Linked DNA regions of Orrella dioscoreae. Each later gene encodes a partner of the first gene's protein in a complex. Links are inferred from orthologs where the notes say so. Each region holds a gene or a part of one and is shown in the gene's direction. Other genes may lie near its edges. The genes, in order: accB and accD.

Region 1 (7,894 bases):
TGTAGTGGCCCGGGCGGTTATCATTCGCGCATGAAACGTCGAGTCTTTCTTTCCGGCGCCCTGGGCGTGGCCGCCATGATTGGCGGAGGCTGGTTCGCCTGGCGCGAGTCCTCCCGCATGGGGCCGGGCGCCGAGCGCGCCGCCCCGGGCACGGCCGCGGCGGCCGCGCCGACAGACCTCTATGCGCTGACCTTGCCTGACCTGTCCGGCAAGCCCGTCGCCATGGAAAGCTTCCGCGGCAAGCCGATGCTGGTCAACTTCTGGGCCACCTGGTGCCCCCCCTGTGTCAAGGAAATGCCCGACCTGGACGCCTTGCACAAGAAATATCCGGGCGTGCACTTTGTCGGCATCGGCATCGATTCCGCGGACAACATGCGCGCATTTTCCGAAAAGGTGCCGGTGGGGTATCCCCTGCTGGTCGCGGGGCATGGCGGTATCGATATTGTCAGGGGGCTGGGCAACGCCGCAGGCGGGCTGCCTTTTACGCTCATTTTCGACGCAGATGGGACGGTATCCCGCAAGGTTCTGGGGCAGATCAACCCCGATGACCTGGCCCGTTCGCTAGATCGGTACACCTAGTTGTCACGATGGACAACAAGCCCCGTTTTGACGTAAAAAAACGGTCTATCGTTAACTTCTGCCGACAAAATGGCGCAACGCATCCTGGTTCTCAACGGTCCCAACCTCAATCTGCTGGGCACGCGGGAACCGCAACTTTACGGCAGCGTCACGCTGGCGCAGGTCGATGAGCGGCTTGCCGTCCTTGGCCGGGAGTTGGGCGTTTCCGTCGAAAGCGCCCAGTCCAATCACGAAGGAGAGTTGGTCGACCGGATCCAGCGCGCGGCGCGCGAGTCGGTCGAGTTCATCATCATCAATGCCGGCGCCTACACGCACACCAGCGTGGCATTGAGGGACGCATTGGCTGGCGTGGCCATCCCGTTCATCGAGGTTCACGTCTCCAACGTCTACAAGCGCGAGCCCTTCCGCCACCACTCCTATCTGTCCGACCAGGCGGTGGGTGTCGTGGCGGGCCTGGGCACGTTTGGCTACGAAGCCGCCCTGCGTTACGCCGTGGCGTACTGATCTCCGGCGTGGCACCTGCCACGCCTTGCTCGTTTCAATTTTTCTGTGGCGTCCCGTCCGGCGGGTAGCGGCCACGCACTTTATGGAAAGTCTTGTATGGATCTCCGAAAACTCAAAACCCTGATCGACCTCGTGGCGGAATCGGGCATCGCCGAACTCGAGATCACTGAGGGCGAGGGCAAGGTTCGCATCGTCAAGTTCTCGCAACCCGCCGCCACGCCGCAGCCCATCTACGCCCAGGCGCCCGTCGTCGCGGCCGGCGCCCCCGCCGCCGCCCCGGCCGAAGCCGCCGCGCCCGCTGCGCCGGCAGTGCCCCAGGGCCACCTGGTGAAGGCGCCCATGGTCGGCACCTTCTACCGCGCGCCCAACCCCGGCGCGCAGCCTTTCGTCGAAGTCGGCCAGACCGTCAAGGAAGGCGACGCCCTCTGCATCATCGAAGCGATGAAGCTGCTCAACGAAATCGAAGCCGACAAGTCCGGCGTCATCAAGGAAATCCTGATCGAGAACGGCGAGCCCGTCGAGTACGGCCAACCCTTGTTCGTGATTGGTTGATATGTTCGAAAAAATCCTTATTGCCAACCGTGGCGAGATTGCCCTGCGCATCCAGCGTGCGTGCCGGGAGCTGGGCATCAAGACCGTGGTGGTGCATTCCGAGGCGGACCGCGAGGCCAAGTACGTCCGCCTGGCCGACGAGTCCGTCTGCATCGGGCCGGCGCCGTCGCGCGACAGCTACCTGAACATGCCGGCCATCATTTCGGCCGCCGAAGTCACCGACGCTGAAGCCATCCACCCCGGCTACGGCTTTCTCTCCGAGAACGCCGATTTCGCCGAGCGCGTGGAAAAGAGCGGTTTCGTCTTCATCGGCCCGCGCCCCGAGACCATTCGCCTGATGGGCGACAAGGTCAGCGCCAAGCACGCCATGATCGAAGCCGGCGTGCCCGTGGTGCCCGGCTCGGAAGGCGCGCTGCCCGACGACCCCCAGGAAGTCCTGCGCATCGCGCGTGAAGTCGGCTACCCGGTCATCATCAAGGCCGCCGGTGGCGGTGGCGGCCGCGGCATGCGCGTGGTCTACACCGAAGCAGCGCTGCTGAACGCGGTCACCATGACCAAGTCGGAAGCGGGCGCCGCGTTCAACAACCCCGAGGTCTACCTCGAGAAGTTCCTCGAGAACCCGCGCCACGTCGAGATCCAGGTGCTGGCCGACGGCGGCCGCAACGCCGTCTGGCTGGGCGAGCGCGACTGCTCCATGCAGCGCCGCCACCAGAAGGTCATCGAGGAAGCGCCGGCCCCCGGCATCACCCGCCGCCTCATCGAGCGCATCGGCGACCGCTGCGCGGATGCCTGCCGCAAGATGGGCTACCGCGGCGCGGGCACCTTCGAGTTCCTGTTCGAGAACGGCGAGTTCTACTTCATCGAGATGAACACGCGCGTCCAGGTCGAGCACCCGGTCACCGAGCTCATCACGGGCGTGGACATCGTCCAGCAGCAGATCCTGATCGCCGCCGGCGAGAAGTTCCTGCTGCGCCAGCGCGACATCGCGTTCAAGGGCCACTCGATCGAGTGCCGCATCAACGCCGAAGATCCTTTCCGCTTCACGCCCAGCCCCGGCCGCATCACCAACTGGCACGTGCCGGGCGGCCCGGGCGTGCGGATCGACTCGCACGTCTACAACGGCTATTTCGTCCCGCCCAACTACGACTCGATGATCGCCAAGGTCATCACCTATGGCGACACGCGTGAGCAGGCGCTCGCGCGCATGCGCATCGCGCTGTCCGAAATGGTGGTCGAGGGCATCTCCACCAACATTGCGCTGCACCGCGAGTTGCTGCAGGATGCCCGCTTCATCGAAGGCGGCACCAGCATCCACTACCTGGAGCACAAGCTGGAACAACGTCCGTAGCGGTCCCCCCCGAAGCGCCTGCGGCGCTTCCCCCCCAGGGGGCGCCACTGGCGGACCGGCAGAGCCGGCTCCGCGGTGGCCCGGATCGGAGACGCAGGCGCTTATGCCGGGTGGATCGTCCACCTGGTTTGATGATGGAAAAACACTATGCGTGAACTGGTGCTGTCCTGCCCGGGAGACCTGGCCGAAGCCTGGTCCGACGCGCTGCTCGAAGCTGGCGCCCTGTCCGTGTCCGTCGAGGATGCCGACAGCGACACCGATGCCGAGAAACCCCTGTTTGGCGAGCCTGGCCTGGAACCCGAGACCCTGGCCTGGGATCGCAACCGCGTCGTGGCGCTGTTGCCCGATGGCGCGGACCCCGCCCAACTGATCGAAGCCGCCCTGCTCGATAGCGGCGTGCCGGCCGAGGCCGTGCGCGACTGGCATCTGCGCGACGTGCCGGATGCCGATTGGGTGCGATTGACCCAATCGCAGTTCGGCCCCATCCACGTGGGCGAGCGCATCCTCATCGTGCCGAGCTGGCACGCCGACGAGGTGCCCGCGCCGCAGGCCTCCGACACGCGCATCGCCATCCAGCTGGATCCGGGCCTGGCATTCGGCACCGGCAGCCATCCCACCACCCATCTTTGCCTGGAATGGCTGGCCGAGTGCCTGCCGCAAGGCGCGACGGTGCTGGATTATGGCTGCGGCTCGGGCATTCTTGCCATCGCGGCCCGCAAGCTGGGCGCAGGCCTCACGCGCGGCATCGACATCGACGAGCAGGCAGTGCAAGCCACGCTGGACAATGCCGGCGTCAACGGCGTGGCTGTCCTGGCGGCGTTGCCCGATGGCTTGCCCGACGGCCAGAGCGACGTGGTCGTGGCCAACATCCTCTCCAATCCGCTCAAGGTGCTGGCGCCCATGCTGGCCGGCCGCGTGGCCTCGGGCGGCCATCTGGTGCTGTCCGGCGTGCTGGCCCGCCAGGCCGAGGAGGTCGCCGCCGCGTATGCGCCCTGGATTGCCCTGTCCGTCTGGCAGACCCGCGATGGCTGGGTTTGCCTGCACGGCCAGCGAAGCTAGGCCGCGGGCCGGGACGCATCCCGATGGTCATGAACACCCGTTGCCCGCAATGCGGCGCCACCTTCAAGGTACAGGCCGAGCAGTTGCGCCTGCGCGGCGGGCTGGTGCGTTGCGGCAATTGCGCGGCGGTGTTCGACGGCTATGCCTGCCTGACGTCGGCCGATGAGCCCCTGCCTCGCAGGCAGCCGCCGGCGGTCCTGCGCAATCGCGCCGACATGTTGCGCCACAGCGCGCAGCGCGAGCAGGACGGTGCGTTGGACGATGACGACGAGGCCATGGCGCCGGATCGCGCGCGCGAACCCGCCATGTTCCTGCCCGATGGCGCGCCACCTTCCTCGGCGGCGCCTTTCGTGTGGCGCACGCGCCGCGTGGAGGCACCCGCGGCGGGCGCGAACCTGCAGGCCGCGGACGGCGAGGACAGCCCTATCCTTGCGCGGATGCCGGAAGATGACGGCTTCGCGCCAAGGCCGGCCGATGGCATCTATCCGGGCCGCGATCCCGTTGCCGCGCCGTCGCCCGCCTTTCTCGACGACGACCTGCTGCAGCGCGCGCGGCTGCGCCGCCAGCTTTGGGGCTGGGCATGCGTGCTCGCCCTGCTGCTCGCGGTGGGGCAGGGCCTGCTCGTCTATCGCACGCAACTGGCCCTGGCCGTCCCTACGTTGCGTCCGGCCCTGGAACTGCTGTGCCAGCCTTTGCAATGCAAGGTGGGCTATGCTCGCCGGGCCGAGCGCATCTCCATCATGTCGTCGTCGCTGCAGCCGCCGCCCGCCGGATCGGCGGGGGCGAACGAGTCCGGGCGCCCCGATACCGGGCGTCCCGACCTCATCCTGCATGTGGTGTTGCGCAATCGTTATACCCAGCCGCAGGAGTGGCCCGCGCTCATGCTGAGCCTGACCGACCTGTCCGACACGGTCGTGGCGCGCCGCATGCTGACCGCCGCCGACTACCTGCCGGGCGGGCGGCAGCGCGGACCGTTGGCCGCGGGCGAGGAGGTCACGCTTGCCGTGCCGCTGCGCACCGGTGGCCTGTCCGTCAATGGTTACCAAATCGATAAATTCTTTCCCTGAGGTCTATCCAGCATGAGCAAGCCCGTCCTGATGTGCGGTTCCGTTGCCTTCGACACCATCGCGGTGTTCGACGGCTATTTCAAGGACCACATCCTGCCAGACCGCATCCAGACGCTGGCCGTGTCCTTTCTCGTGCCGCGCATGCGCAAGGAGTTCGGCGGCTGCGCCGGCAACATCGCCTACAACCTGCACCTGCTGGGCGGCACCCCCGTGCCGGTGGCCACGGTGGGCGAGGACGCCACGGACTACCTGGCGCGTTTCCAGGATCTGGGTATCGACACCTCGCGCATCAAGGTGGTGCCCGACACGCTGACGGCGCAATGCTTCATCACCACTGACCTGGCGGACAACCAGATCACGGCCTTCCACCCCGGGGCGATGTCCTTCTCGGCCAGCAACGACCTGACCGGGGTGCAGGCTGGCTGGGCGCTGGTGGGGCCGGATGCCAAGGAAGGCATGTTCGCGCACGCCGAGCGGCTGCATGCCGGCGGCGTGCCGTTCATCTTCGACCTGGGGCAGGCCATGCCGCTGTTCGACGGTGCCGACCTGGCCCGCATGCTGGACATGGCACAGGCGATGACGGTCAACGATTACGAAGCCGGCGTGGTCGAGCAGCGCCTGGGCCGCTCCATGCAGGACATCGCGCAAGGCCTGCGCGCGGTCGTCGTGACGCGCGGCGCCGAAGGCGCCACGCTCTACACGGAAGGCCGCGAGATCATCATTGCGCCGGTCAAGGCCGGCGGCGTTGTCGATCCTACCGGTTGCGGGGATTCGCACCGCGCCGGCCTGCTGTATGGCCTGATCGAGGGTTGGAGCTGGGAGGACAGCTGCAAGCTGGGCAACCTGATGGGCGCCATCAAGATCGCTTCGCAGGGACCCCAGAACCACGCGCCTTCGCGCGCCGAGATCAGTGCGAAATTGCTTGAAACTTATGGCCTAGAACTCCCGCGCGTCTGAAGAATCCAAGGGTTGCAGCTTGTTGCCATCGGACTATTATTGGTCCGAATGCCCCAGGTAATATTTGCCCGTGAGTCATTCGCTCGATCAGGAGAAAACCATGCCGACCACCCAGACTACCGCCATTCAATCGCGCGCCTCGCGCTGGATGGCCATTGCGGCCGTGACGGCTTCGCTTGGCGTGCTGGCCGGTTGCGCGAACAACAGCGCTTCCAGCCAGGTCTACAGCTATGACCAGGCACAGCGCGAACAGATCGTGCGTACCGGTACCGTCACGGGCGTTCGTCCCATCAGCATCCAGGAAAGCAAGTCGAGCGGCGCAGGCGTGCTGGCCGGCGGTGCCCTGGGCGGCGTCGCGGGCAACGCCGTGGGCGGCGGCACGGGCCGTGCCATCGCCACCGTGGGCGGCGCCATCCTGGGTGCCATCGCCGGTAATGCCGTCGAGAACCGCGTGGGCCGCACCTCGGGCTACGAAATCTCGGTCCGTCTGGACAACGGCGAAACCCGCGTGGTTGCCCAGGAAGCCGATACGCCCGTCAGCGTGGGCCAGCGCGTGCAGGTCATCAGCGGCGCCGGCCCCACCCGCGTGGCGCCGCTGTAAGCGCCTCGGACGGCTTGGCCCGTTCAGCAAGAAGCCCGCCTTGTCGGCGGGCTTCTTGTTTGGCGCCCCGTTTACGGAACGCCGGGTAGCCAGCAGAGGCGATCAGACGCCGAAGATGCCGTAGCTGACGCGCGCCAGCACCATCATCAGGACCTGGGCGATGATCAGCAGCGCCAGCGGCGAGAGATCGATGCCGCCCATATTGGGCAGGATGCGGCGCAGCGGGTCCAGCAAGGGGGCGGTCAGCGTGCGCAGCAGGCCCATCATGGGGGCGGCCGGGTTGACCCAGGACAGCACCACCTGCAACAGCGTGAGCCACAGCACCAGGTTCAACGACCAGCGGGCCACGGTGAGGAGCGCGGCGCCCAGCGCGGCCGGCAGCAACTGCACCGGCACCATGCTCCCCGTCGACACCAGCCAGCTCAGCACCAGGTACACCAGGGCCACGAGCCAGGCCGCCAGCAGGCAGGCCCAGTCGATCCTGCCGGTGTTGGGCAGGATCTTGCGCAAGGGCATGACGAGCCAGTTGGTCGCCTGGTTGATGGACTGCACCACCGGGTGGAAGGGATGCATGCGCACCGCGATGAACCAGGCGCGCGCGAGCAGCGCGGCGCCCAGCAGGGTGAACGCAATTTCAAGCAGGAAGCGGATGATGTCGCCGAACATGGGGAAAGGTATCAGTCAGTTGTGGCGGCCATTGTCGCATGCAAGCGTTGGCGGGGCACGAGTCTGGAGCCGGGGGGCATTCAAGGCAGCGAGATGGGCGTGCCCCAGACCGGATCGGCCGGCCCCTGGCGGCCCAGGACAGTGACCTGCATCGGCACGAGCCGCGACAGCAGGGCCTGCTGTTCGGCGTTCAGCGTGGCACGGGTGGCCAGATAGTTGCGCGTGAAGTCCATGGGAGGCGCAAGCGTATGCACCGTGAAGCCCTCCAACGGGCAGTCCACCTTGTCCGCGGCGACCTTGCGGCAGTTTCCCTGGCGGTAGCGATAGCTCGGCGTCTTCAGATGGCTGCGCTGGCTCAGCACCAGTTGCCCGCCCTGCAGCGTGAAGCTCGCCAGCGCCTGCTTGGGAGGCAGGCGCACCTGCACCTTGAGCGCCGGGATGTCGCGGGAATCCGTGTCCTGGTAATAGCCGGCCCCCATGCCGGGCGTCGTCTCGTCGTATTGCTGTTCGCCCCAGGCGACGCAGTTGCCCGAGGCCCGATGGATGGTGGTGCAGTATTTC
Region 2 (7,894 bases), 830 kb from region 1 along the record:
GTCGCAGGAGCTGGGCGGGGCGCAGATCTGGTTCAAGCGCGAAGACCTGAACCACACCGGCGCGCACAAGGTGAACAACTGCATCGGCCAGGCGCTGCTTGCCCGCCGCATGGGCAAGCGCCGCGTCATCGCCGAAACCGGCGCCGGCCAGCACGGCGTGGCCACGGCCACGGTGGCCGCCCGCTACGGCATGGAGTGCGTGGTCTACATGGGCAGCGAGGACGTGCGCCGCCAGGCCTCGAACGTCTATCGCATGAAGCTGCTGGGCGCCAAGGTCGTGCCGGTCGATTCGGGCTCGCGCACCCTGAAGGACGCGCTGAACGAAGCCATGCGCGACTGGGTCACCCACATCGAGAACACCTTCTACATCATCGGCACCGTGGCAGGCCCGCACCCCTATCCCATGATGGTGCGCGACTTCCAGTCCATCATCGGCAAGGAAAGCATCGTCCAGATGCCCGAGTCCGCCGGCCGCCAGCCCGACGTGGTCATCGCCGCCGTGGGCGGGGGCTCCAACGCCATGGGCATCTTCCATCCCTATCTCAGCCAGGAAGGCGTGAAGCTGGTGGGGGTCGAGGCCGCGGGCGAGGGCATGGATTCCGGCCGTCACGCCGCCTCCATCCGCGCCGGCATGGTCGGCGTGCTGCACGGCAACCGCACCTACGTCATGCAGGACGAGAACGGACAAGTGCAGGAAACCCATTCGGTCTCGGCCGGCCTGGATTATCCGGGCGTGGGTCCCGAGCATGCCTGGCTGAACGACAGCCAGCGCGCCGAATACGTCGGCGTGACCGACGATGAAGCGCTGAAGGCCTTCCATCAGTGCTGCCGCATCGAAGGCATCATGCCCGCGCTGGAATCGGCCCATGCCATCGCCCACGCCGTGCGCCTGGCGCCCACGTTGCCCAAGGACAAGATCATCCTCGTCAACCTGTCGGGCCGGGGTGACAAGGACATGCATACCGTCGCCGAGCGCGCCGGCATCGAACTCTAAAGCGAAGCAGGGATGACACACCCCAACGACCGTATCGCCAAGCGCTTTGCCCTTGCCCAGGAAGCCGGCCGGGCAGCGCTGATTCCCTACATCGCCGCGGGCGATCCCTCGCCGGCCGCCACCGTGCCGCTCATGCATGCGCTCGTCGAGGCGGGCGCCGACATCCTGGAACTGGGCGTGCCGTTCTCGGACCCGATGGCCGACGGTCCGGTGATCCAGCGCGCCGCCGAGCGCGCCATCGCCCAGGGCGTGGGCTTGCGCAACGTGCTGGCCATGGTGGCCGAGTTCCGCCGCCAGGACGCCGACACGCCCGTCGTGCTCATGGGCTATGCCAATCCGATCGAGCGCATGGGCCAGGCCGCTTTCGCCGACGCCGCGCAGGCGGCGGGTGTCGACGGCGTGCTGTCCGTGGACTATCCGCCCGAGGAAATCGACGAGTTCGCCGCCCTGCTGGATGCGCGCGGCATCGCCCCCATCTTCCTGCTCGCGCCGACCTCCACCGAGGCGCGCATCCAGGCCATGGCCAAGGTCGCGCGCGGCTATGTCTATTACGTCTCGCTCAAGGGCGTGACGGGCACCGGCACGGTCGACACCGACGACGTCGCGCGCCGCCTGCAGGACATCCGCCGCCACATCTCCATTCCGCTGGGCGTGGGCTTCGGCATCCGTGACGCCGACACCGCCAGCCGCATCGCGCGCGTCGCCGACGCCGTGGTCATCGGCAGCAAGCTCATCGAAACCATGGAAACCGCCGTCAAGGGCGCCGGCGCCGATCAGCAGGCCGACCTGGCCGTGCGTGCCGCCGGCGATTGGCTGGCGGGCATACGCCAGGCGCTGGATGGCGCCCGCAAGACGGGCGCGCCCGCCTGACCCGGCGCGCCGTCCCACGACAAACAACATCACCGAGCACCCACCGCCATGAGCTGGATCGAGAAACTTCTTCCCCCCCGGATCAACAAGACCTCCGCCAACGACGCCGCGGCGCGCCGCGTGCCTGAGGGTCTGTGGGTCAAATGCCCGTCCTGCGAGGCCGTGCTCTACAACGAAGACCTGGCCACCAACCTGCACGTCTGCCCCAAGTGCGATCACCACATGCGCATCGGCGCGCGTGCGCGCATCGATTCGCTGCTGGACGTCGAAGGCCGCCAGGAAATCGGCGAAACCACCCGTTCGGTCGACTCGCTGAAGTTCAAGGATTCGCGCAAGTACCCCGAGCGCCTGGCCGAAGCCACCAAGCAGACGGACGAAACCGACGCCCTGATCGTCGTGAGCGGCAGCATTCGTGGCTTGGCCGCAACACTCGCATGTTTCGAATTCCAATTCATGGGCGGCTCGATGGGGTCGGTGGTGGGCGAGCGTTTCGCGCGCGGCGTCGAGGCCGCGCTGGCGAACAAAACCCCCTTCATCTGCGTGGCGGCCTCGGGTGGCGCGCGCATGCAGGAAAGCCTGCTGTCGCTGATGCAGATGGCCAAGACCAATGCCATGCTCACGCGTCTGTCGGCCGAAGGGCTGCCATTCATCAGCGTCCTGACCGATCCCACCATGGGCGGCGTGTCGGCCAGCTTCGCCTTCATGGGCGACGTGGTGATTGCCGAACCCAAGGCGCTGATCGGTTTCGCCGGTCCGCGCGTCATCGAGCAGACGGTGCGCGAGAAGCTGCCGGAAGGCTTCCAGCGTTCCGAGTTCCTGCTGCAGAAGGGCGCCGTGGACATGGTGGTGGATCGCCGCCAGCTGCGCGATGAAATCGCCCGCCTGTTGGCATTGCTTACCAATCAGCCTTTGGAAGCCGTTTCGGCTTGATGGGCAAGCTGGGCGGCGAGGCGGTTTTCTGATACCTTGACTTCATGCTGTCAAACGCTGACCAGGCAGTAAGCCAACGGTCAGCAACACGGCGCGTCGTGGTTGACATTCACCGCCTTCTGCTGCCCATGCAGGGCCGGGTTCGCTGCTGACTGCCCGCGCCGCTTCCACATGGTTCGCGCCAGCCGCCCCGCAGTCTCGTGCTGCCAGGTCCGGGTTTCACCTGCCGTCAGTCCGGGCCGGCCGCTGGCGCTCTCGTTTCAAGGCAGAGTTGCCGGAGTAAGCATTGATCATGCACGCCTTCAAGAAGAACAAGATTGCCGCCGCCCTGATCCTGTCGGCTGGCCTGTCCCCCCTGCTCGCCGCGGCGCCTGCCAGCGCACAGGGCATTGGCGTGACCGCTGGCGTGGGCGACCACTACCAGCGCCTGGAAATCAACTGGCAATCGCCTGCTTTGTGGGATTACCAATTCGGTGGCAACTGGGGCCGCCTGGAACTGGTCGGTGAACTCGGCGCTGCCTACTGGAAGGCCAACGGTTCGCGTGATCCGGGCAATGTCTGGCAGTTCAATGCGATCCCCATGTTCCGCTGGTGGACCGGCGAACGCTTCTACCTGGAAGCCGGCGTGGGCGCCACTGCCTTCACCAGCACGCGCTTCGCGGACAAGAACATCAGCACCGCCTTCCAGTTCGGTGACCATATCGGCGCGGGTTTCCTGATCAACGATTCGAACCGCATCGGCCTGCGTCTTTCGCACTTCTCCAACGCCAGCATCAAGAAGCCGAACCCTGGCCTGGACGTGGTGCAGCTGACGTATACGTACCTGTATTGATCATCTTGCCGCCTGGCCTGTCGGCCTGGCGTGAAGGGATCCGAAAGGCATGCCAGCGGCATGCCTTTTTGTTTGCGTGGATGTCTTGAAAAAAAAACCGCCAGGCTCGTCCGAGCACTGGCGGTTTTGTGTTGCGGCGTCCGGGAGTTTCCACGGACGCCGCAGGACGGCTGTCTTGCTTATTCCGTCTCGACCTGCACCAGCGGGGTGCTGGCCACGGCTTGCACGGGCTTGCGGGCGCGGCCCAGCTTGGGGGCTGGCACGTCGGCCTGGGGCTGTGCTGCGCCCGAGCGGGTTTCCACCCACTGCATGCCGGCGGCAGCGACCACCGCGTTCAGGTCGGCCGTCGACGCGGCAGGCGCGGCTGTGGGGGCAGGCGCGGGCGCAGCCGGCTTGGGCTCGACAGGCTGGGCCTGGACGACGGGTTCGGCCACGGGCTGTGCGGCGGGGGCGGGCACGGGCTCGACCGGCGCGACGGGTTCGACGGCCTGGGCCGTCGTTGCCGGTGCGTCGTCGACCAGGGCAGGGGCGGGCGAACGGGTGCTGTCAGCCAGCGGATCCTGCGTCTCGGCCACGACCGGCGCCGGTCCGACCGGCGCGGAGGTCCCGAGCACGCCGGCCTGCGGGGCTTCGTCCGCTGCCGTCAGCGATGCCGGGGCTTCCTCGTTGCTGACGGCGGGAGCCGTCTCGACGGGGGCGGCGGGCGCGACTTCGGCAGGTGCGACGGCAGCGGGCGCCGTTGCAGCGGCGACCGGCTCGGCCGACACGGCGGGCACGTAGGTGGGGATGGTCTGCGCGGGCTGTTGCGGCACGTGCTGGGCGTCGGGGGCATCGGCGGACAGGTCGGCCAGGGCGCCGGTGTCGTCGTCCGCGGCGGATGCGCCGTCTTCCAGTTGCGTGGCGCCGGTTTCATCCGAACCACGACGGCCACGACGGCTGCGGCGGCGGCGGCGCTTGCGTTCCGGATCGGCCTGTTCGCCATCGGCGCCTTCGCCTGCCAGGACGCCATCGGTGCCTTCGGCATCGGCGGCATCGGCCTGGGCGACAGCCTGGGGCGCGGGCGCCTGGGCCTGGGCGGGCGCCGGCGAAACGGCGTCCTCGATGCTCAGGGCCAGGGCGGCGACCATGTCTTCCTGGTTGTTCAGCGCGACGTCCTGCTGCGTGCCGGCTTCGTCACGGCGGCCACGGCCACGGCCACGGCGCCCGCGGCCCGAACGGCCAGCGGTTTCACCGGCTTCGGTCATGACGGCGGCTTGCGGCTCGACCGGGGCGGCGGGCAGGCGGCTGGGCGCGGCATCGCGTTCGGCTGCGTCACCGCGTTGGCCGCCAGAACGGCCGCGGCCGCCACGGCGGTTTTCCTCGTTGGCCGGCGTGCCGGCTTCGGGGGCGTCGGCGCGGCGTTCGCCACGGTCACCGCCACGTTCGCCACGGCGGTTGCGCGAGCGATCGCCACGCTGGCCATCGCCACGGCCACCCTGGCCGTCACGGCGCGACTTCTCGCGGGCGGCGGGGGCGGGTGCAGCGGCGGGGGTGGCTGCGGTCTGCTCGGGGGCGGGCGAGGAGAACCAGCTCAGGATGCGCTTGAACAGGCCGCCGGCGGCGGGCGCGGCTGCCACGGGGGCAGGCGCCGCCGCGGCAGGGGCGGGCGTCACGATGGGGGCGGGCTGGGCGGGGGTGATGCCCTTGACCAGCGCTTCCGGCTTGGCCTTGACCTCGTGTTCGCGCGGCTGCCAGGCCACGTTGGTGGCGGGCGACTCGGCCAGCTCGAAGCTTGCCTTGGTTTCTTCCAGGCGCGGATCGTCGTGGCGCAGGCGCTCGATGTGGTGGTGCGGGGTCTCGAGGTGCTTGTTGGGGATCAGCACGACGTTGACCTTCAGGCGGGCTTCCATCTTGGCGATGTCGGCGCGCTTTTCGTTCAGCAGGAAGGTGGCCACTTCGACCGGCACCTGGGCGTGGACCGCCGCGGTGTTTTCCTTCATGGACTCTTCCTGGATCAGGCGCAGGACGTGCAGGGCGCTGGATTCCGCGTCGCGGATCACGCCGGTGCCGTTGCAGCGCGGGCAGGTGATGTGCGAGCCCTCGTTCAGCGCCGGACGCAGGCGCTGGCGCGACAGTTCCATCAGGCCGAAACGGGAGATCTTGCCCATCTGCACGCGGGCGCGGTCGAAGTGCAGCGCGTCGCGCAGGCGGTTTTCCACCGCGCGCTGGTTCTTGCTGTCCTCCATGTCGATGAAGTCGATCACGATGAGACCGCCCAGGTCGCGCAGGCGCAACTGGCGAGCCACTTCGTCGGCGGCTTCCAGGTTGGTGCGCAGGGCGGTTTCCTCGATGTCGGCGCCGCGCGTCGAGCGTGCGGAGTTCACGTCGACGGCCACCAGGGCTTCGGTGTGGTCGATGACCACGGCGCCGCCCGAGGGCAGGTCCACCGTGCGGGCATAGGCCGTCTCGATCTGGTGTTCGATCTGGAAGCGCGAGAAGAGGGGGATGTCGTCGCGGTAGCGTTTGACGCGCTGGACGTTGTCCGGCATCACCACGCTCATGAACGCGATCGCCTGGTCGGCGATATCGTCCGTGTCGATCAGGATTTCACCGATTTCCGGCGAGAAGTAGTCACGGATGGCCCGGATGACCAGGCTCGACTCCAGGTAGATCAGGATGGGCGCGGCGTTGTCGCGGGCGGCGCCGTCGATCGCGGTCCAGAGCTGCATCAGGTAGGACAGGTCCCACTGCAGTTCCTCGACGTTGCGGCCGATGCCGGCGGTGCGGGCGATGATGCTCATGCCCGCGGGCACTTCGAGCTGGTCCATCGTCTCGCGCAGTTCCTGGCGGTCCTCGCCCTCGACGCGGCGCGACACGCCGCCGCCACGCGGATTGTTGGGCATCAGGACCAGGTAGCGGCCTGCCAGCGAGATGAAGGTGGTCAGGGCGGCGCCCTTGTTGCCGCGCTCTTCCTTTTCGACCTGGACGATGAGTTCCTGGCCTTCGCGCAGGGCGTCCTGGATGCGCGCGCTGCGCACATCGATGCCTTCCTTGAAGTAGCTGCGGGCGACTTCCTTGAAGGGCAGGAAGCCGTGGCGGTCTTCCCCGTAGTTGACGAAGCAGGCTTCGAGGCCGGGTTCGATACGGGTGATGACGCCTTTGTAGATGTTGCCTTTGCGCTGTTCGCGGCCGGCGGTCTCGATGTCGAGGTCGATGAGTTTCTGCCCATCGACGATGGCAACGCGCAGTTCTTCCTGGTGCGTTGCATTGAACAGCATGCGCTTCATGAGTGACGATCTCCGTGGTCATGGCACGTCGAAATCGACGTGCCGCCTCGGGGTCACCCGGTCTGCGGGGCGGGAACAATGCAAGAAGGACAGGATGCGGTTGCCCGCAGCCTGCACGAGGTCAGGCGGGCACGATGCGCCGATTGGCGCGAGGTTCTGTCAGCAGGGGGGTCGGTGGCACAGTGTGAGTGGCGACAAGTTGCTTGCTGGGTGAACACAGGTGCGGGATGAAAAGCGCACGCACCTGCTGCATTCGTAGACGACGGTTTTCTTGCTTTGATTCCAGAGCCGCGATCGGCTACGCAACGGGGGCTGCTAATAGTGGCGGGCATGTTGCGTCATCGCCACTGGCAGCCGCGGTTGAGACCGACGACCAAGTACCCCCGGGACTGGATTGGCTGGCGCTACAATATGGCCCGCGCTCCGGTCGGAGACGCTAATTCATGCATCTCTACGCCGGGCGGCTAAATCCAGCCCCTTCAGGCTGGACGGATTATATGCCGCTTTCCGCAATGCGCAAAGAAAACCCACCTTCCGCCCCCATTTATGCTGTCCGCATGGTCGAAGTGGAGGCGGAGTACGACGGCCAGCGCCTGGACAATTTCCTGCTGCGCCTGTGCAAGGGCGTGCCCAAGAGCCACCTCTACAAGGCCATCCGTGGCGGGGAAGTGCGGGTCAACAAGGGCCGCGCCTCGGCCGATACCCGCCTGTCCGCGGGGGACACGGTCCGCATTCCGCCGCTGCGCCTGCCCGAGCCGGGCGCGCCCCGGCCGGTGCCGGGCACGGAATTCCCCATCATCCATGAAGACGACGCCCTGCTCGTGGTGGACAAGCCCGCGGGCGTGGCGGTGCACGGCGGCAGCGGCGTGTCCTTCGGCGTCATCGAGCAGTTGCGCGCGGCGCGGCCCGACGCCCGGTTCCTGGAGCTGGTGCACCGGCTGGACCGCGAAACCTCGGGCCTGCTCATGATCGCCAAGACCCGCAAGGCGCTGCTGGCGCTGC

What was found.
Region 2: the proteins of accB (region 1) and accD are in contact, whole or in part, in a solved structure (PDB 8UXZ), measured with the Escherichia coli proteins. The link is inferred for Orrella dioscoreae from one-to-one orthologs.

What each region holds. Positions count from the first base shown.
Region 1 is NZ_LT907988.1:713,017-720,910, forward strand. What follows is about bases 1-2,907. They hold accB (acetyl-CoA carboxylase biotin carboxyl carrier protein), read left to right. Parts: upstream 1-1,179; coding sequence 1,180-1,635; downstream 1,636-2,907. Other genes in these bases: ODI_RS03395 (TlpA family protein disulfide reductase), read left to right, coding at 31-579; aroQ (type II 3-dehydroquinate dehydratase), read left to right, coding at 649-1,083; accC (acetyl-CoA carboxylase biotin carboxylase subunit), read left to right, coding at 1,637-2,907. Outside these bases: more of accC, read left to right, coding at 2,908-2,983; prmA (50S ribosomal protein L11 methyltransferase), read left to right, coding at 3,131-4,042; ODI_RS03420 (DUF3426 domain-containing protein), read left to right, coding at 4,072-5,109; ODI_RS03425 (carbohydrate kinase family protein), read left to right, coding at 5,122-6,066; ODI_RS03430 (outer membrane lipoprotein), read left to right, coding at 6,167-6,667; ODI_RS03435 (YggT family protein), read right to left, coding at 6,770-7,333; ODI_RS03440 (hypothetical protein), read right to left, coding at 7,414-7,894. UniProt on the Escherichia coli protein: This protein is a component of the acetyl coenzyme A carboxylase complex; first, biotin carboxylase catalyzes the carboxylation of the carrier protein and then the transcarboxylase transfers the carboxyl group to form malonyl-CoA.
Region 2 is NZ_LT907988.1:1,537,797-1,545,690, forward strand. What follows is about bases 947-3,853. They hold accD (acetyl-CoA carboxylase, carboxyltransferase subunit beta), read left to right. Parts: upstream 947-1,912; coding sequence 1,913-2,794; downstream 2,795-3,853. Other genes in these bases: trpB (tryptophan synthase subunit beta), read left to right, coding at 947-994; trpA (tryptophan synthase subunit alpha), read left to right, coding at 1,007-1,864; ODI_RS07155 (acyloxyacyl hydrolase), read left to right, coding at 3,087-3,626; ODI_RS07160 (Rne/Rng family ribonuclease), read right to left, coding at 3,806-3,853. Outside these bases: more of trpB, read left to right, coding at 1-946; more of ODI_RS07160, read right to left, coding at 3,854-6,892; ODI_RS07165 (RluA family pseudouridine synthase), read left to right, coding at 7,390-7,894.